3 regions of the Priestia sp. AB genome follow, and region 1 is predicted to be linked to each of the others. Evidence: predicted binding sites of a transcription regulator. Region 1 holds the regulator's gene; each other region holds the start of a gene.
What was found. Region 1 encodes Rex, which represses fermentation and respiration genes when NADH is low (regulators of the CRP and FNR family bind a similar motif). Its sites were predicted from a motif close to TTGTGAAATATTTCACAA; they were not measured.
Positions count from the first base shown of each region.

Region 2: the regulator Rex is predicted to act here: its motif matches at 2,428-2,445, upstream of POF52_RS18535 (anion permease).
Region 3: the regulator Rex is predicted to act here: its motif matches at 2,338-2,355, upstream of POF52_RS24635 (L-lactate dehydrogenase).

Region 1 covers NZ_JAQMYN010000031.1:8,906-15,067, reverse strand. The annotation lists gene POF52_RS30175 (ABC-F family ATP-binding cassette domain-containing protein) at 1-1,450, opposite strand, end outside; gene POF52_RS30170 (redox-sensing transcriptional repressor Rex) at 1,909-2,547, shown strand; gene tatA (twin-arginine translocase TatA/TatE family subunit) at 2,601-2,786, shown strand; gene tatC (twin-arginine translocase subunit TatC) at 2,802-3,557, shown strand; gene POF52_RS30155 (YdiK family protein) at 3,583-3,810, opposite strand; gene POF52_RS30150 (CPBP family intramembrane glutamic endopeptidase) at 3,807-4,535, opposite strand; gene groES (co-chaperone GroES) at 4,835-5,119, shown strand; gene groL (chaperonin GroEL) at 5,186-6,162, shown strand, end outside.
Region 2 covers NZ_JAQMYN010000006.1:46,747-52,908, forward strand. The annotation lists gene POF52_RS18525 (PepSY domain-containing protein) at 1-907, shown strand, start outside; gene POF52_RS18530 (class I SAM-dependent rRNA methyltransferase) at 1,093-2,292, shown strand; gene POF52_RS18535 (anion permease) at 2,572-4,005, shown strand; gene POF52_RS18540 (alpha-amylase) at 4,036-5,487, opposite strand; gene POF52_RS18545 (response regulator transcription factor) at 5,738-6,162, shown strand, end outside.
Region 3 covers NZ_JAQMYN010000011.1:85,748-91,909, reverse strand. The annotation lists gene POF52_RS24640 (lactate permease LctP family transporter) at 1-1,294, opposite strand, end outside; gene POF52_RS24635 (L-lactate dehydrogenase) at 1,357-2,313, opposite strand; gene POF52_RS24630 (cation diffusion facilitator family transporter) at 2,646-3,521, shown strand; gene POF52_RS24625 (methyl-accepting chemotaxis protein) at 3,662-5,680, shown strand; gene POF52_RS24620 (RluA family pseudouridine synthase) at 5,883-6,162, opposite strand, start outside.

The sequences.
Region 1 (6,162 bases):
TGCTATCTAAATCAAGATGGTTAGTAGGTTCATCCAAAATTAAGAAATTAGCTTTTTGAAGCATAAGCTTCGCAAGAGCCAAACGTGCTTTTTCACCACCGCTAAGCGTCGAAACGATTTTCAGTACATCATCACCTGAAAACAGAAAATTTCCAAGCGCTGTACGAATTTCTTTTTCAGGTTTGGATGGGTAGTCATCCCAAAGCTCATTTAAAACGGTTTTATTAGACGTTAAATTAGCTTGCTCTTGGTCGTAATAACCAACCATTACGTTTGAGCCAAAAGAAATGGTTCCAGTCTTGAAGCTTAGTTTATCCACAATACCTTTTAATAACGTAGATTTCCCAACTCCATTAGGGCCAACCAATGCAAGGCTTTCACCTTTTTTAATCCGAAGGTTTGCCTCTTGGACGACATATTTGTTTTCATCATATCCGATAGACACGTTTTCGAGATTTAAGACTTCATTTCCGCTTTGACGCTCAATTTCAAACGAAAAACTAGCTGATTTTTCGCCTTCGTTAGGTCGATTTATTAACTCCATTCGATCGAGCTGCTTACGTCTGCTTTGCGCACGTTTTGTAGTCGATGCGCGGGCGATGTTTCGCTGAATAAAATCATTCAGTTTTGCGACTTCATCTTGCTGCTTTTCGTACTGACGCAACTCTTTTTCATATCGCTCTGCTTTTTGTACAAGGTATTTAGAGTAATTGCCCGTGTACTTGACCGTTGTTTTTTGTGTGACCTCATACACTTGATTTACGACTTTATCAAGGAAGTAACGATCGTGTGAAACAATTAAAATAGCTCCTTCATACCCTTGCAGAAACTGTTCCAGCCATGCTAAAGTTTCAATATCTAAGTGGTTGGTAGGCTCATCCAGAATAAGCAAGTCTGGCTTTGTTAAAAGCAGTTTTGCAAGAGCCAAGCGCGTTTTTTGTCCACCGCTCAAGGAGGAAATAGGGGTGCTATAGTCAAAGTTTGAAAAACGGAAACCGTGAAGAATAGATCGTGTATCCGCTTCATATTGATAGCCGCCTAAATCTTTGAACGTTACTTGAAGCTGATCGTACTCTTTGGTTAGTTTTTCGTATTGAACTGAATCATTAAAAATGTCTGGATCGCCCATCTTCGTTTCAAGCGTACGTAATTCTTTTTCCATCTTCTTTAATGGAGCAAAGACTGTCATCATTTCTTCCCATATGGAGAGTGTTGACTCAAGAACTGTATCTTGTCCCATATAATCAATGGAAACACCTTTAGGTTTAATAATTTCTCCGCTGTCATAAGAAAGCTGCTCAGCAATAATTTTTAATAAAGTTGATTTACCTGCACCGTTTCGTCCCACTAGGGCAATGCGGTCTTTTGATTGTACTTCTAACTTTATATTCGATAAAATGGGTTCTGCCCCATAGTATTTTGTAATACCGTTCAATTGTAGAATAATCATTTTTTCACCTCTAGTAGTATATCCATAGTGTATTTTAACATATTTTCAACTACAAGTTCTTCCTACAAGCGTTTGTAATTTGTAGAGGGACAAGAACAAATGATGAAGCGAATGTTTTGATTCATGAAATAAAATGATTTTACCTGCACATTTTATACAGGATACTATGTTAAAATAAGAGATAAGTGCATCTCTGAACTTATATATGATGGATGTAGAAAATCCGTCATGACTAACAAACGGATCCTTTGAAGGGCTAATTGCTTCGTTCTAGCTACCGACTTTAAGTATTCCTGGATAGACAAAAGGCGTCGGGGTGTGAAGCGGAGTATATATAAAACAAGAGAAAAGAGAGAGAATTGGAAGCGCTACCTCAAGGCGGTTGAGGCTTTGTGAAAGGTAATGCAATATGACTTGAAAATGTTAGTAATGACATACATGAACTGAGGGGGTACAACGTGAACACTGAACAATTAAAAATACCACAAGCAACGGCTAAACGATTGCCGCTTTATTATCGTTTTTTAAAAAACTTGCATGCTTCTGGTAAACAGCGTGTTTCGTCAGCGGAGTTAAGTGAGGCAGTGAAAGTTGATTCTGCTACTATTCGCCGGGATTTTTCTTACTTTGGAGCATTAGGGAAAAAGGGATACGGCTACAATGTGAATTATTTACTTACATTTTTCCGTAAAACGTTAGACCAAGATGAAGTAACGAAAGTAGCACTGATTGGCGTAGGGAATCTGGGAACGGCCTTTTTAAATTATAATTTTATTAAAAATAATAACACCAAAATTGAGTGCGCTTTTGATGTGATAGAAGATAAAGTCGGTACAAAAGTAGGCGACGTGCCGGTTTATCACCTTGACCAATTGGAAGATTATATGAGTGATGATATCTCAGTGGCGATTTTAACCGTTCCTGCCACTGTGGCTCAGCAAATTACCGATCGTTTAGTGAGTTGCGGAATTAAAGGGATTCTAAACTTCACTCCTGCACGCTTAAACGTACCGGATGAGATTCGACTGCATCATATTGATCTGGCTGTAGAATTACAGTCGCTTGTCTACTTTTTGAAAAATTATCCTGTTGAATAAGATGGACTGTGTTACGATTTCCTTAAGTCTAAATTAATAAGGAGAGTGGGAATATGGGGATTGGAGCAGGCAGTTGGATTATTATTGCGATTGTAGCACTGCTTATTTTTGGACCGAAACGGTTACCGGAGCTAGGAAGATCAGTCGGGCAAACGCTTAGAGAGTTTAAGCATGCCGCTAGCGGTGCCTCAGAAGATCGTGAAAAAGATAAACAGCGTCAAGTAGATGACAAAGAGTAAAAGGGTGATCATAGTATGACCGAACAAGAAATGTCAATATATGATCATATAGGAGAGCTGCGAAAGCGCATTTTAATTGTTTTATTTTTCTTTGTCATTGCCACAATTGGCGGCTTTTTTATAGCGGATAAGGTTATTGTCTATTTACAGCATGCTGATGAGGCAAAAAATTTAACGATGAATGCATTTAGGCTAACAGATCCAGTTAAGATTTATATGCAGTTTGCTGTTATTATCGGCTGTGTACTTGCAGCTCCTGTTGCACTGTATCAACTTTGGGCATTTATTAGTCCTGGTTTATATGAAAAAGAGCGTAAGGTAACGCTTGGATATATTCCTGTTTCCATTTTTCTCTTTATCGGCGGTGTCTCTTTTTCTTATTTTGTGTTGTTTCCATTTGTCGTCGATTTTATGACGCGCGTTTCTGATGAGCTGAATGTAAACCAAGTGATTGGCATTAATGAATACTTTTCTTTTTTAATGCAGCTCACACTGCCTTTTGGCCTGTTGTTTCAGCTTCCTGTTGTCGTCATGTTTTTGACGCGATTAGGAATTATCACGCCTATGTTTTTATCTCAAATTCGAAAGTATGCCTATTTCGTACTGCTAGTTATTGCCGCACTTATTACACCACCGGAATTGCTCTCGCACATGATGGTGACAGTGCCGCTCTTAATTTTGTATGAAATCAGCATCATTATTTCCCGCATTTCGTATCGCAAAGTGTTAAAGGCAAGGGCAGAGCAAGAAAGAGAAGATGTTAGTATGTAAAAAAACCACTGAAACAGTGGTTTTTTTATTTAGATGAATCATCTTGATTTTTATATTGCTGCTGCAACTTTTTAATTTTATAGTGCAAGATAAAAATGCGCACCGCAAATCTGAAATCGAACGCGGCTACGAGTGCAAATAAGATCGTGGGGAAATTCCACACGGTTTCCTGAGCATTTTGAATAGCCAGGTAGGTGAATAAAATCCCCATAATAATATAAATAAACCCTCGTGTTAAAGGGATATTCTTCATAAAAACATGCCTCCAAAAATAAACTGCATTTGTTCTGCTTGCTTTTGCATTTCTATAATTTTATCTGCAAAAATAGTTTGAGATAAAATAACGATTGTATTCATCAACACGTGAGCAATAATGGGTACAATAATTAGTTTTGTTCTTGCATAAAGGAATGCAAATACAAATCCCATGGCTGTATACACGAGCAAATGTTTAAAATCCCAGTGTACGGCAGCGAAAATAAGGGAACTAATAAATGCAGAGACAAAGAAATTATATCGTTTGTGAAGAGAGCCGAAAATAATCTTTCGAAAAATAATCTCTTCTAGAATTGGTCCAATAACAGACGTAACGACAATGAGGAACGGCGTTGCTTTAACAAGATTAACAATATTTTGTGTGTTTTCAGATACTTGGGTAATGCCAAGAGCGTGCTCAATCATACCTGCTACAGCTTGACCAGCCATAGCCAGGAACACCCCAAGGACTGACCAGACCACAGTTACCGTTGTTCCCGCATGTTCTATACGCATGGACATGTCACGGCGCAGCAGCAGTAAGACAATAAGTAAACCAAGGATAAAGCTAATGATGGTCCAATAAGTCAAAAGCATGACATTCGCTGTTCGAACTGGATATTGATCAAACATTCCTGTTAATTTTAACAGCGGTATACCAACAACTCCTGAAAACTGCATAAGGATGTAGGTGAGGATAACATACCAATAACGTTTTTCCAATCTTCTATACTCCTTTAAAAGGTTTTTATGTATATATGTCGAAGAAGTACTGTAAAGTTAGTAATTTCTTCTTGCTCGTATTGTAACATACATATTATTGAACAGAGAAAAGAATGCTTTATTTCTCAAAATCGTCGAAATCTAAAACTATTATATGTAGTTTTCGTAAATTTTAAATTTTTTTTGTTTAATACTTGCAAAAAAAACCCACTTTGTTTTAATATAATAATTGTGTTAGCACTCGTTGAGGTTGAGTGCTAATAAAAATGCAAACACATTATTTGAGGAGGTTGTTTCACTTGTTAAAGCCATTAGGTGATCGCGTAGTGATTGAACTTGTAAAATCTGAGGAAAAAACAGCAAGCGGTATCGTGTTACCGGACAGTGCAAAAGAAAAACCACAAGAGGGTAAAATTGTTGCTGTTGGTACAGGCCGAGTATTAGAAAGCGGTGAGCGTGTAGCTTTAGAAGTAGCTGCGGGCGATCGTATCATCTTCTCAAAATATGCGGGTACTGAAGTGAAATACGAAGGTACTGAATACTTAATTTTACGCGAAAGCGATATTTTAGCTGTAATCGGCTAATTTTAACCACAAACTTATCATACGTAAAAAATAGATTATTAAGAACTCTTGAGGAGGTCAAAGAACATGGCAAAAGATATTAAATTTAGCGAAGAAGCACGTCGCGCAATGCTACGTGGTGTAGATACATTAGCAAATGCTGTAAAAGTAACGCTTGGACCAAAAGGTCGTAACGTTGTATTAGAAAAGAAATTCGGTTCACCGCTTATTACAAATGACGGTGTAACAATTGCAAAAGAAATCGAATTAGAAGACGCATTTGAAAATATGGGTGCTAAATTAGTAGCCGAAGTTGCTAGCAAAACAAACGACGTTGCTGGTGACGGTACAACTACTGCAACAGTTTTAGCGCAAGCAATGATCAGAGAAGGTCTTAAAAACGTAACGGCTGGTGCTAACCCAATGGGTATCCGTAAAGGTATGGAAAAAGCAGTAGCTGTAGCGGTTGAAGAACTAAAAGCAATCTCTAAACCAATTCAAGGTAAAGATTCAATTGCTCAAGTAGCGGCTATCTCAGCAGCTGACGAAGAAGTAGGTCAATTAATTGCTGAAGCAATGGAGCGCGTTGGTAACGACGGCGTTATCACACTTGAAGAATCAAAAGGTTTCACAACTGAATTAGAAGTGGTAGAAGGTATGCAGTTTGACCGTGGGTATGCATCTCCTTACATGGTAACTGATTCAGATAAAATGGAAGCTGTATTAGATGATCCATACATCTTAATCACAGACAAAAAAATCGGTAACATTCAAGAAATCTTACCGGTATTAGAGCAAGTTGTTCAACAAGGCAAGCCTCTATTAATCATCGCTGAAGACGTAGAAGGCGAAGCTTTAGCAACATTAGTTGTGAACAAACTTCGTGGTACATTCACAGCTGTAGCTGTTAAAGCTCCTGGTTTCGGTGATCGTCGTAAAGCAATGCTACAAGACGTTGCGATCTTAACAGGCGGAGAAGTAATCACTGAAGAGCTTGGTCTTGACCTAAAAACAGCAAGCATCGATCAATTAGGTCGCGCTTCTAAAATTGTTGTAACAAAAGA
Region 2 (6,162 bases), on a different contig from region 1:
TCAAGCTCAGGCAAAAGGTATTGCTCTGCAAGATTGCAAGGGGACAGTTACGTCTACGGAATTTAAGCAGGAATCAAGTGTGTATGTAATTACAATTGTAACGAACAGCCTTGAGCAAAGAATCGTAGAAGTAAATGCAAGTACCGGAAAAGTAGTAAAGAAGCAAGAAGTGAAGTTATGGACACAAACTCAAGTGAAAGAATCTGTTTCTAAGCAGTATAAAGGCGTTATTCAATCTATTACATTTTACAAAGAAACGCGTGAATATACGTTAACCGTAGTAGATGGCAAAGTAGAATATACGCTAACCGTGGATGGTCTAACCGGAAAAGTCATTCATGAGAATAAAAAAGAGCTGCAGCTAATGTCAAAGCAAAAAATAAAAGAAGCAATTGCCAAACAATATAGTGGTTACGTATATAGTCTAGAGTTTAAAGAATCCGCTAGTGAGTATATTGCAGTGATTCTTAAAGATAGCATTCAATATACAGTAACGTTAGATGCTTTCACAGGAAAAGTAGTCAATACTTCTCAGCAAGCCTTGAAGCTATTAACGAGACAAGATGCAAAAGATCTTGCATTGGCTACATATGCAGGTAAGGTGAGAATGGTAGAATATGATCAAAACGCAGCGATTTTCACAGTGAAAATAATCAAAGATAATACGGAATACACAGTTACAATCGATGCGGTTTCAAGTGAAATCATACATGTAAAACAAGATAAGCTTCAGCCGTTAACGGAAAACGCTGTAAAAGATCTTGCTTTGAAACATCAAGATGGAAAAGTAGAGCATATTGAGCTTATAACAGAAAACTCAATAACTGTATACGTAGTAACCTTAGTGAGCGGAAGCAAGCAGCAGACGCTTAAGTTCAATGCTTATACGGGACAAGAGTGCTCATAATTTTTTATCTTAAAACATACATTTCATTTTTCATTCATATCAAGCAGAGGGTGCTTCAAGGCATCTTCTGCTTTTCTATTTATAACTAGAAACGGGGCTGTTTATCTATGTTAAGATAAATGTAGATTATTGTTGTAAAATGGATAGAACTAGAATGAAATAAATTAAATAGATAGGGTGTACACATGAGAAAAGAAGTACAAGTTATAGCCAAAGAAGCTTTTATTAAAAAAGTGAACAAGGGTTATCCACTCATTGAAAAAGATGCGCTTGTTGATGGTCATAAACTGCAAGAAGAAGGGGTTATTATTAACTTAGTCACTCCGAAGAATCAATTTTTAGCCAAAGGCTATTATGGAAAACAAAACAAAGGCTACGGATGGATTCTTACGAAGAAGAAAAGTGAGCAAATTGACGTGGCGTTTTTTGCTAGAAAAATTCAGCAAGCTATTGCCTCTCGTCATGACTTTTATGCATCTGAAGACACAACTGCTTTTCGCGTATTTAATAGTGAAGGTGACGGAATCGGCGGCTTGATTATTGATTATTATGACGGATATTACGTCATGAGTTGGTATAGTGAAGGAATTTATCAATTTAAAGAATACGTCATTGAAGCCTTAAAGTCTGCGCCTAACTTTAAAGGGCTGTACCAGAAAAAACGTTTTAACGTAAAGGGTCAGTATATTGAAGAAGATGATTTTGTAGCAGGGGACAAAGGTGAATTTCCTTTAATTGTAAAAGAAAATGGTATTCGTTTTGCCGTTTACTTAAATGACGGAGCAATGGTGGGAGTCTTTTTAGATCAGCGAGACGTCCGTAAAACGATTCGAGATAAATATGCAAAAGGAAAGACCGTCTTAAATATGTTTTCGTATACAGGCGCATTTTCAGTGGCGGCCGCTCTTGGAGGAGCTGCGAAAACAACAAGTGTCGATTTAGCCAATCGCAGCTTGGCAAAAACAATTGAGCAATTTAGTGTAAATGGAATTGATCACGAAGCACAGGACATTATCGTAGAAGATGTTTTTAAGTATTTTAAATATGCGGTTAAGAAGAATATGACGTTCGATCTTGTAGTGCTAGATCCGCCAAGCTTTGCTAAGTCGAAAAAGCATACGTTTAGCGCAGCAAAAGACTACAAAGATTTATTAAAAGAAGCCATTGCGCTTACAAAGCCAAACGGTGTCATTGTAGCATCTACGAATGCAAGCAATTTTGATATGAAAAAATTCCATTCGTTTATTGAAAAAGCTTTTAATGAAAAAGGGGAACGGTACAAAATGATGGAACAGTTCGCTCTTCCAGCTGATTTTAAAACAATAAAAGAATTTAAGTCAGGTAATTATTTAAAAGTCGTGTTTATTCAAAAAGTAAATCGCTAAATGCAAGGCTGCATGATGAACTCATGCAGTTTATTTATTTTTAATAAAATAACGCTTACAAGCTATTTTGAAGGGAATAAAATGAAGGTAAGAGATAAATATTGTCAATATATATGATAAAATAATAAAGAAATTATGCTCAACATTTCACAATTTTGCAATATCATCCTTACGAAACGTATTTTTACAATTATTTTATTTTAAATGGGATAAGTATTGGGTACGAAGTGGAAAGAGCATACTATTACTATTATTTAAAAACATGAAAGGAGAAAGATTATGGCTGAAACAACAAAAAAGCCTGGCGGCGAAGTGAAATTTATTCCTTTATTAATTTGTCTGGCAATCGGACTTATTTTATGGTTTATTACACCTCCGTCCGGACTTGATGTGAAGGCTTGGCACTTATTCGCTATTTTTGTGGCTACTATCGTAGGGCTTATCATTAAACCATTGCCATTAGGCAGTGTAGCTGTTTTATCTTTAACCATTATTGTATTAACTAATACATTAACACTTGAACAATCGCTCAGCGGTTTTCAAAATACGACGATTTGGTTAATCGTTATTGCATTCTTTATTTCTAGAGGTTTTATTAAGACTGGTCTAGGAACAAGGGTTGCCTACATCTTTGTTCGTTTGTTCGGTAAAAAGACGTTGGGATTATCGTATTCTCTTATCGTAAGTGACTTGCTTTTATCACCTGCAATGCCGTCTAATACAGCGCGAGCTGGAGGAATTATTCTTCCAATCATTCGTTCTTTATCCGAAACATACGGATCCAGAACTGGAGACGGTACGGAGCGCAGAGTTGGCGCTTTCTTAACAAAAGTATCGTTTCAAGGAGATATGATCACATCCGCCATGTTCGTAACGGCAATGGCGGCCAATCCTCTTGCTGTTAAAATGACGGAACAAATTACAGGCAAGACTATTTCATGGGTTGGCTGGGCAGCGGCTGCAATTGTACCTGGAATTATTAGTTTAATTGTTATTCCGCTTGTTATTTATAAGCTGTATCCGCCAGAATTAAAAGAAACGCCGGAAGCATCTGAAATTGCAGCAAAAAAACTAAATGAAATGGGTCCGTTAAAGAAAGAAGAATGGTACATGATTGGCGTATTTTTACTTCTTCTTGTGCTGTGGATTTTTGGAGCTAATTTAAATATTAATGCAACAACAACTGCTTTTATTGGTCTATGTGCGCTGCTTTTAACGCAAGTGTTAAGCTGGTCGGACATCAAAAAAGAACAGGGAGCATGGGATACATTAGTTTGGTTTGCTGTTTTGGTTATGATGGCAACCTTCTTAAATGATCTAGGCATGATTCCTTGGTTCAGTGATCTGATGAAAGGCACTGTTAGTCATATGTCTTGGATGACGGCGTTGATTGTACTAGCTGTTGCGTATTTTTATTCTCACTACTTTTTTGCGAGTAATACGGCTCACGTCAGCGCTATGTACGCAGCATTTTTATCTGTCATCGTGGCCGCTGGTGCGCCTCCGTTACTGTCAGCATTAATTTTAGCGTTCTTTAGCAATTTATTTGGCTGTTTAACTCACTACGGCAGTGGACCGGCACCGGTGTTCTTCGGTAGTGGATATGTAACGCAGCAAAAATGGTGGTCGCTCGGCTTTTTAATTTCAATTATTCATATTATCATTTGGATTGGAATTGGCGGCTTGTGGTGGAAACTGCTAGGTCTATGGTAAAAAAAACAGTGGCGCAAGCCACTGTTTTTTTTATGCTTCAGCCCAAACGGATACAGAGCCGCCATTGACAGGGAACTGTCCGTAGCCATCTTCTTCAATCACAACTTGATCTTCTCGGTTGTTTGTGAAGTCAATCCATGTTTGTCCACTTCGGTGTTCGCCGACGAACATTCTCTTTTCGCCATCTTCGCCGTTTGACATCACTACAGCGCATCCAGACTTCTCAAATTCCTCTACACCATGCCTTACCCATCCAATGGTATTCGGGTGATCAAAATAATCGTCTTGCTGGCCGTATGCTTTGTCATAGCGTACATGCAAGAGAGCGGAAATATCTTTTTCTTTTCCCTCAATTGGGTGCTCTCCGCCTATCCCAAAATAGTCTCCGTAAAACACACAAGGATAGCCGTCTTTACGAAGTAAGATTAGAGCGTAAGCACTTTGTTTGAACCAATCTTCTACCCACGATTCTAAAGATTCATTTGGCTGAGAGTCATGGTTATCTACAAATGTGACAACATTCAAAGGGTGAGTCTTGACTAATGTATCATCAAAAATCGTGGTTAAATCAAAATCTCTTCCTTGCTGAGAGGCTTCATGCAGTTTATAGTGCAGAGATACGTCAAACAAATCGATTTGATAATCAATCACGTCTAGGAATTCCTGACAGGCTGTTAACTCTGGATTCCAAAACTCTCCCACAAAATAAAATGGCTTTTCTTGAGAAGAGGACAATTCGTGGGCAAACTCTTTAATAAAATCGTGGTTAATATGTTTAATGGCGTCTAATCGATAACCGTCGCACTGCAGGGTGTCTGCTAACCATTTTCCCCATTTGATCATTTCTTCTCGAACTTCAGGGTGATCGTAATCAATATTCGCAAACATTAAATAATCGTAGTTGCCAAACTCTTGATCGACATTTTCGTTCCAGCTTTTGTTTTCTCCGGCAATACGAAAAACGCCTTCTTTTCCATTTTTATCGTCGTAATCAGTGCCGTTAAAATGATTAAAGTTCCATTTGAAAGAAGAATATTTATCGCCGCGCCCTTCAAATGTAAACTTTGTCCACCCTTCAATTTCAAAAGGTTCAGAAATTTCTTCTGTTCGGTTCATGGGGTCCACTTCAATGACGTGGAACGTTTCTTTTTCATCTGCTGCAGCTTTATGGTTCATTACAATATCCACATAGACATTAATTCCATGATTATGACAGGCATCAATCGCTTCATGCAGCTCTTGCTTGGTTCCATACTTTGTACGAATGGTTCCTTTTTGATCAAATTCGCCAAGATCGTATAAGTCGTAAACGCCGTAGCCATTATCCTCTGATGAAACACCTTTTGTAACAGGGGGAATCCACACGGAATCAATTCCTTGTTCTTTTAGTTGAGGAGCGAGCTCTTTGAGGCGTTGCCAATGCTCGCCATCAGCTGGCACATGCCATTCGAAAAATTGCATAATTGTATGATTCCGTTCCAAGTTAAATCATCCTCCTTTTAAATAAAAAGATATAATCGCTCATGGATAGTTCTTTAGAATCAAATGAGGAATTGATTATATTTTTTCTTTTAACGTTCCTGTTATCCCTATTCTTTAAACCTTTTTCAACATATGAAGCTTAAGAAAATCTTAAGATTTCCCCTTCCTTTTTCTTAAGAAATGCAGTTTACAATAAAATCCATAGATGAAATGACCCATGATATACTTTTAAAAGGAGTGTGAGAAATCAATGAACGAATATGTGGTTTTAGTCGTAGACGATGAGCAAGAAATCCGTAATGGTATTGCTATTTATTTAAAAAATGAAGGTATTAAAGTCTTTACGGCCAAAGATGGAATCGAAGCCATAGAGATACTAAATAAAGAAAAAGTTCACTTAATTATTCTTGATATTATGATGCCAAGGCAAGATGGCATTTCAACGACGTTTAAAATCCGAGAACAAAAAAATATCCCGATTATTATGCTGAGTGCTAAAAGCGAAGATGCAGATAAAGTGCTCGGTCTGCAGGTAGGAGCAGATGATTATGTGACAAAGCCTTTTAATCCATTAGAACTGATAGCGAGAGTTAAATCACAGTTAAGAAGATATGTGACATTAGGTACATATGAGGAAACAAAGACGATTGATATCCGAGGTCTTGTACTTGATAT
Region 3 (6,162 bases), on a different contig from region 1:
TCCAGCCAAGAAATGGAGATAAAAATGGAAAATAAGCAGCTGATGTAGCGAGCGCCAATCCAAGTGTAGAAGACTGTCCTGAATAATTTGAAATAAAAGCAAAAGCAATGACCATCATAATAGTAATAATAGGCCTTGATAATTCTTTTACGGTTTCTAAAAGAGTGGTCCATGCCACTTTTGGCGACACGTTAAGCAAGAAAACTGAAAGGATACAAGCAATAAGAATTGCTGTACCTGTTGCTGCAAATAGGTCTATTTTTAAGACAGCAGCGTAAGGCGTAGGATCTTTTACTAAAGGCGCTGCTTTAATTACGTGATTGTGTAAAAATGGGACGTTAATAAGCAGGTTCATATGTTCAAGCATCGTTTTGACAAAAGAAATGCTCCAAGCCGTAACGAGTATCGTTAATAGAATAAAAGGAGACCAAGCCTTTAAAATCTGTTTTGGTGACAGGCTGAAGCTTTTAGCCGCTGCCGGGCTTGTTCGTTTAATATAAAAAGCAAGAGCAAGCAAACTCACAATAGAAGATGTGATATTTGGAAGTTCAGGGCCGATGTATGTAACAGTTAAATACTGTGTCAGTGCATAGGAAACGGCTGTGATGCTCGTTGCTTTCCATACGTCTTTTAATCCTTTTATCCCATCCATAATAAAGACAAGTAAAAAAGGGATAAGAAAAGAAATAATCGGAAGCTGCGTGCCAAGAAAATGAGCAATTTCTTTTGGATCTATGCCAGATACTTGTCCTGCGACAATGACAGGAATCCCCATGGCGCCAAACGCTCCTGAAGCTGTATTAGCAATTAAACATAGCGCCGCTGCTTTTAACGGTTTGAACCCAAGTCCAACTAGAAGCGCTGCTGTAATGGCAATTGGAGCTCCAAATCCCGCTGCCCCTTCTAAAAAAGCATTAAAGGAAAAAGCAACAAGCAGCATTTGCAAGCGGGGGTCATCGGTTATTGAAATAATAGATTGTCTGATGGTAGTAAACTGTCCGCTTTTGACAGTTAGCTTATATAAGAACACCGCTCCGATAATAATATAGCTGATGGGCCAAAGTGCATACAGAAACCCATAGCCTGTGGCTCCTAAAACCATTGAGGCAGGCATATCATAAAAATAAATAGCAATAATCATAGAAAGAAGCACCGTAATACCGGCAGCAATGTGTCCTTTTAATTTCAAAAGAGTTAAAGCAATAAAGAAAAAGATAATGGGGATGAGTGCAATTAGTGCAGAAAGCCAAATATTATCTAACGGATTATATACCTGAGTCCACGTCATATTCATACACCTCTACTACATATTTAAAACAAGGGAGCGGGGGAGTCCCCCGCAAAAATCTTTAGATGTTACACAAAAGCTCTGTCGCGAGTTTGCTTGAGAATGCTAGCAGAGTGCTCGAGCTGCTGCTGTTCGTGAGGGGTTAAATTCAATTCAATAATTTGACGCACGCCGTTTTTATTAATGATAGCTGGTACGCCGATATACACATCAGAAATACCGTATTGTCCTTCTAATAAAGCAGATACTGTTAAAATAGAATTTTCATCATCTAAAATAGCCTTGGTAATGCGTACAAGCCCCATTGCAATTCCGTAATAAGTCGCTCCTTTTCGATTAATAATATGGTAAGCCGCATCGCGGGTTTGTTCGAATAGATGCTGCATATCGGGTTCTTTTTCAATAGCGGCAGTATTGATAAAATGTTCGAGCTTCACACCGCCAATTTGCGCGTGGCTCCAAACAGGAAATTCCGTATCTCCATGTTCCCCCATAATATAAGCGTGGACGTTGCGAGAATCTACTTCGAAATAGTCGCTTAACAAGTAGCGGAAGCGAGCTGTGTCAAGAATCGTTCCTGAACCAATTACCCGTTCGTTTGGTAATCCTGATACTTTTTGTGTAACGTGTGCGAGAATATCAACTGGATTTGTTGCCACTAAAATGATGCCGTCAAATCCGCTGTTCATAATATCTTTTACAATGCATTCAAAAATTTTAACGTTTTTTTCAACTAGATCTAAGCGTGTTTCCCCTGGAGCTTGATTAGCGCCCGCTGTAATAACTACTAAATCAGCGTCAGCACAGTCTTTATAATCTCCAGCCCAGATTTTCATCGGTGTGGCAAATGGCATTCCATGATTGATATCACGTGCTTCACCTTCTGCTTTTTCTTTGTTCATATCGATTAACACTAATTCATTGGCAATACCTTGATTCACCATTGAAAAAGCGTAGCTTGAGCCCACAAAACCAGTTCCGATAACGGCAACTTTTCGTGTTTTTGGTGTAAATTGTGTTTTCATTTGTATCATCCTTTGAATTTTATTTTGTGATGTTTTTCACAATGTTAGTGTAACAAGAATAAATTGCTTCAGCTGTGATAAAAATCACACCCTTTAAAAAATAGTAAACAATTTTACAGGGCGATTTAAAAAAATGTCCTTCTACATGAAGTGCCACATTTAGAAAGATCTTAAACGTTTAAAGTGTTGAGTAAAGGCAACTTGTTTTGCAGAAAGCTAAAGAGTTTAACATTCTCTATTTGTATGTTAGCAGCCAATAATGTTTCTATAGACCCACACGAAATCCATTTGTTACACTAAGTTTGCTTATTTTGAATAAAGGAGTGGAAGGGATGGAGAACTACTATGAGCAAGCCCAAAAAGGCGCTTGGGTTAGTATCTTATCATATATCTTTTTATCGACATGTAAACTTATCATTGCGGGTGTCACCGCTTCCTCTGCATTAAAAGCCGACGGTCTTAATAATGTTACAGATATTATTGCATCAATTGCCGTCTTGGTCGGCTTAAAAATCTCTAAAAAACCTCGCGATAATGATCATCCCTATGGACATTCCAGAGCGGAACATATCTCTTCACTTATTGCTTCTTTTATCATGATGGTCATCGGACTAGAAGTATTGGTCGATGCGGGTCAGTCATTATTTATGGACAAATCTGAAGCGCCTAATTTACTGGCTGCTTGGGTAGGTCTTGGAGCGGCTGCTGTTATGGGTGGTGTCTACCGATATAATATTAAGCTTGCTAAAAAACTTGATAGCCAGTCTTTATATGCGGTTGCTAAAGATAATTTGTCTGATGCACTTGTGAGCATAGGGGCTGTCGTGGGAATTTTCGGCTCACAATTCGGCCTGCCCTGGCTGGACGTGGTAGCTGCTTTTGCTGTGGGAATTATTATTTGTAAAACAGCCATTGAGATTTTTAAAGAAGCGGCTCATTCCTTAACGGACGGATTTGATGAAGAAAAGTTAGGGCACTACAAAGAAAGCATCGAGCTTGTAGAAGGTGTAAAAGAAGTAGAAGATGTGAAAGCGCGCAAGCTTGGTAATCAAGTCGTGATTGATGTAACTGTTAAAGTAGATCCCCATTTAAATGTTATCAAAAGCCATGAAATTGCTGATCAAATTGAACATATGATGAACGATGAGCATCAAATTAAAGATACGCTTGTTCATATTGAACCTGATGCATACGAAAAACAAAAATAAAACCAGCACGTTCTTTCGTTATGAAAGGATGCGCTGGTTTTATTTTGCGGGAATTTGAAATAAATCACAAAAACTTCTTCAAAAATGAAAATGAAAAGCCGTTATTAGTAATATAAAGATTTTTGTAGAAGGGTGAGGGAATGAAGAGGTTAAGTGCAAAGCTCGTAGTATTTTTTAGTATTTTTATAGCTATTTTATTATTAGTTGTTTCAGGGGCTGTTTATCAATTTACCAAAACGCAAATAGAAAAAGATGTAGAAATTCAGTCTCAAAGTCAAGTGAAAGAGTTAAAAGAAACCATTCATACGTACTTAGACATGTATAGTCGTTCTTTGCTAACGTATAGTGAAAACGATGTAATTGTTAATTTTGTTAAGCAAGAAGGAAATGGAACAAATCAAGAGAAAAATCCTTATTTTACATGGAATACGGTTCAAAAAGAGTTTACGCAGTTTAAAGAAAAATATCCGAACCTGGCACTTGAATACATAGGCACCAAAAATAAGGGAATGTATTCTGTTCCTAAACAAGAGTTTGGTTCAAACTACGATCCGACTTCCAGAGTGTGGTACAAACAAGCAGTAGAATCACCTGATGAGGTTGTTTATACGGATCCATATGAAGATGCAGCAACAAAAAAGACGGTTGTGACGATTGCAAAGGCTATTTTAGATCCAGATACTAAAAAGGTGCTGGGTGTTATAGCTACTGATTTAGACTTAGATGCATTAAAAAACATTGTAGGTAAAGCAGAAGTAAATCACGGTGGGTATGCATTTTTATTTGATCAAAATGGCACAGCGCTCGTTCATCCAACAGAAGCTGGGAAAAATTTGATGAATCAGCCATTTATGAAAAAAATGTACGAAGCAGACCGGAATAGAGATTTCATGAAGTATACCTTTCAAGGTGAAGAGAGAGTGATGGCATATGATACTCTCGAAGGGACGAATTGGAAGATAGGAAATGCCTTTATTTATAATGAAATGCTCTCAAGCGCTCATCATTTACTGACTGTTATTGTCTGGATTGCGTTAATTGGCATCTTATTATCAGTGGTGTTAACCATCTTTTTCTCAAGAATCATTACTAATCCAATTCGCCGCTTGAAAAACGAAGTAGCCAAAGTAACAGATGGCGATTTAACAGTTCAGGTTAAGACGAAGTCAAAAGATGAAATTGGTGAGCTTACTCATTTATTTAACGATATGGTAGCTAAAATGAAAACATTGATTGGCACGGTTCAGACGTCTGTTGAGACAGTAAAAACGTCTGTTGAAGACTTGGGTGCTGTATCTGAAGAAGCAACTGCATCCAGTGAAGAAATTGGCCGGGCTATCCATGAGATTGCCAGCGGCGCCACGCAGCAGGCTTCTGATGCGGACTCCACTAATCACAAAACGATGAGTTTATCTTCGCAAATTGAAGAAGTCATTGAACAAAACGCCCAGATTAATAAAATGACGATTGAAGCTGTAACCATCAATGAAAAAGGTTTAAAACAAATGCAGCTGCTTCGCAACCAAACCACTGAATCGTCTCAAACGATTCACGCTGTTCAAACTGTAATGGAAGAGTTAACAAGTAAGATGAAAGAAATTGAGTCTATTATTTTCACGATTAATAGTATTTCAGATCAGACAAATTTACTTGCACTAAATGCTAGTATTGAAGCAGCTCGTGCAGGAGAACATGGCAAAGGATTTGCGGTAGTAGCTGAAGAGGTGCGAAAACTTGCTGAACAGTCCTCGCAGGCCACTGAACAAGTTCGCCACACGATTGCAGCGATCCAAGGGGAAGTCGCAGCTGCGCGTGAAGAATGCAACCGTACAGAAGAGCTTTCAAAGTCTCAAGACTTTGTGGTAGGAGATACAGAACAAGCTTTTCATGAAATTACAACCACGATTGAACAAGTGGCGGCGGCTGTCGAACATGTGACAAGCAGCATGGACAGTATCGATGAGCATAAGGAAGACGTGGTAGCGGCAATTCAAAGCATAGCAGCCATTGCACAGCAATCAGCAGCAGGAACTGAAGAGATTACCGCTTCCACAGAAGAACAAATTAGAGCTATTTCTACTGTTTCTCAATCAGCGGAACATCTGCAAGAGATTAGTGAAGAATTGGCGAACTTGATTCGTCAATTTAAAATTCAATAGAAAAAAAGAGGCTAGGACAAAAGTATTTTAGTTAAAGGAAAATCCGAACGATGAATTGAGATTCTTGATAAAGAATTCAACTCGTTCGGATTTTTTTATTGATATGGTGAACGCAGGTTTCATGTAGGTATCTCAAGCGGTTCAGCGCACTTCTTCTATTTGTTTGCCCTTAGCTGGTTGTGTCTTAACCTCTCTTTTATGTTTAATAGGAAAACAACTTGCTGTAAGGCAAAAAGACTTGCTGAGTTAGAGGTGCAACAGCTGACACGCGCTGATGTGTAAACGGATGTATAAAAGAAAGCTTAATGGCATGTAAAGCTTGCTGCTGCTCTTTTAATCTCTTTCCTCCATAAAGCGTATCGCCAACTAATGGATGGCCAATGTGACTCATATGAACACGAATTTGGTGAGTGCGTCCGGTCTCTAGCGAAAGTTCAATAAGCGTTTCGTTTTTCGCCGTATTGCGTTTTAACACCCGATAA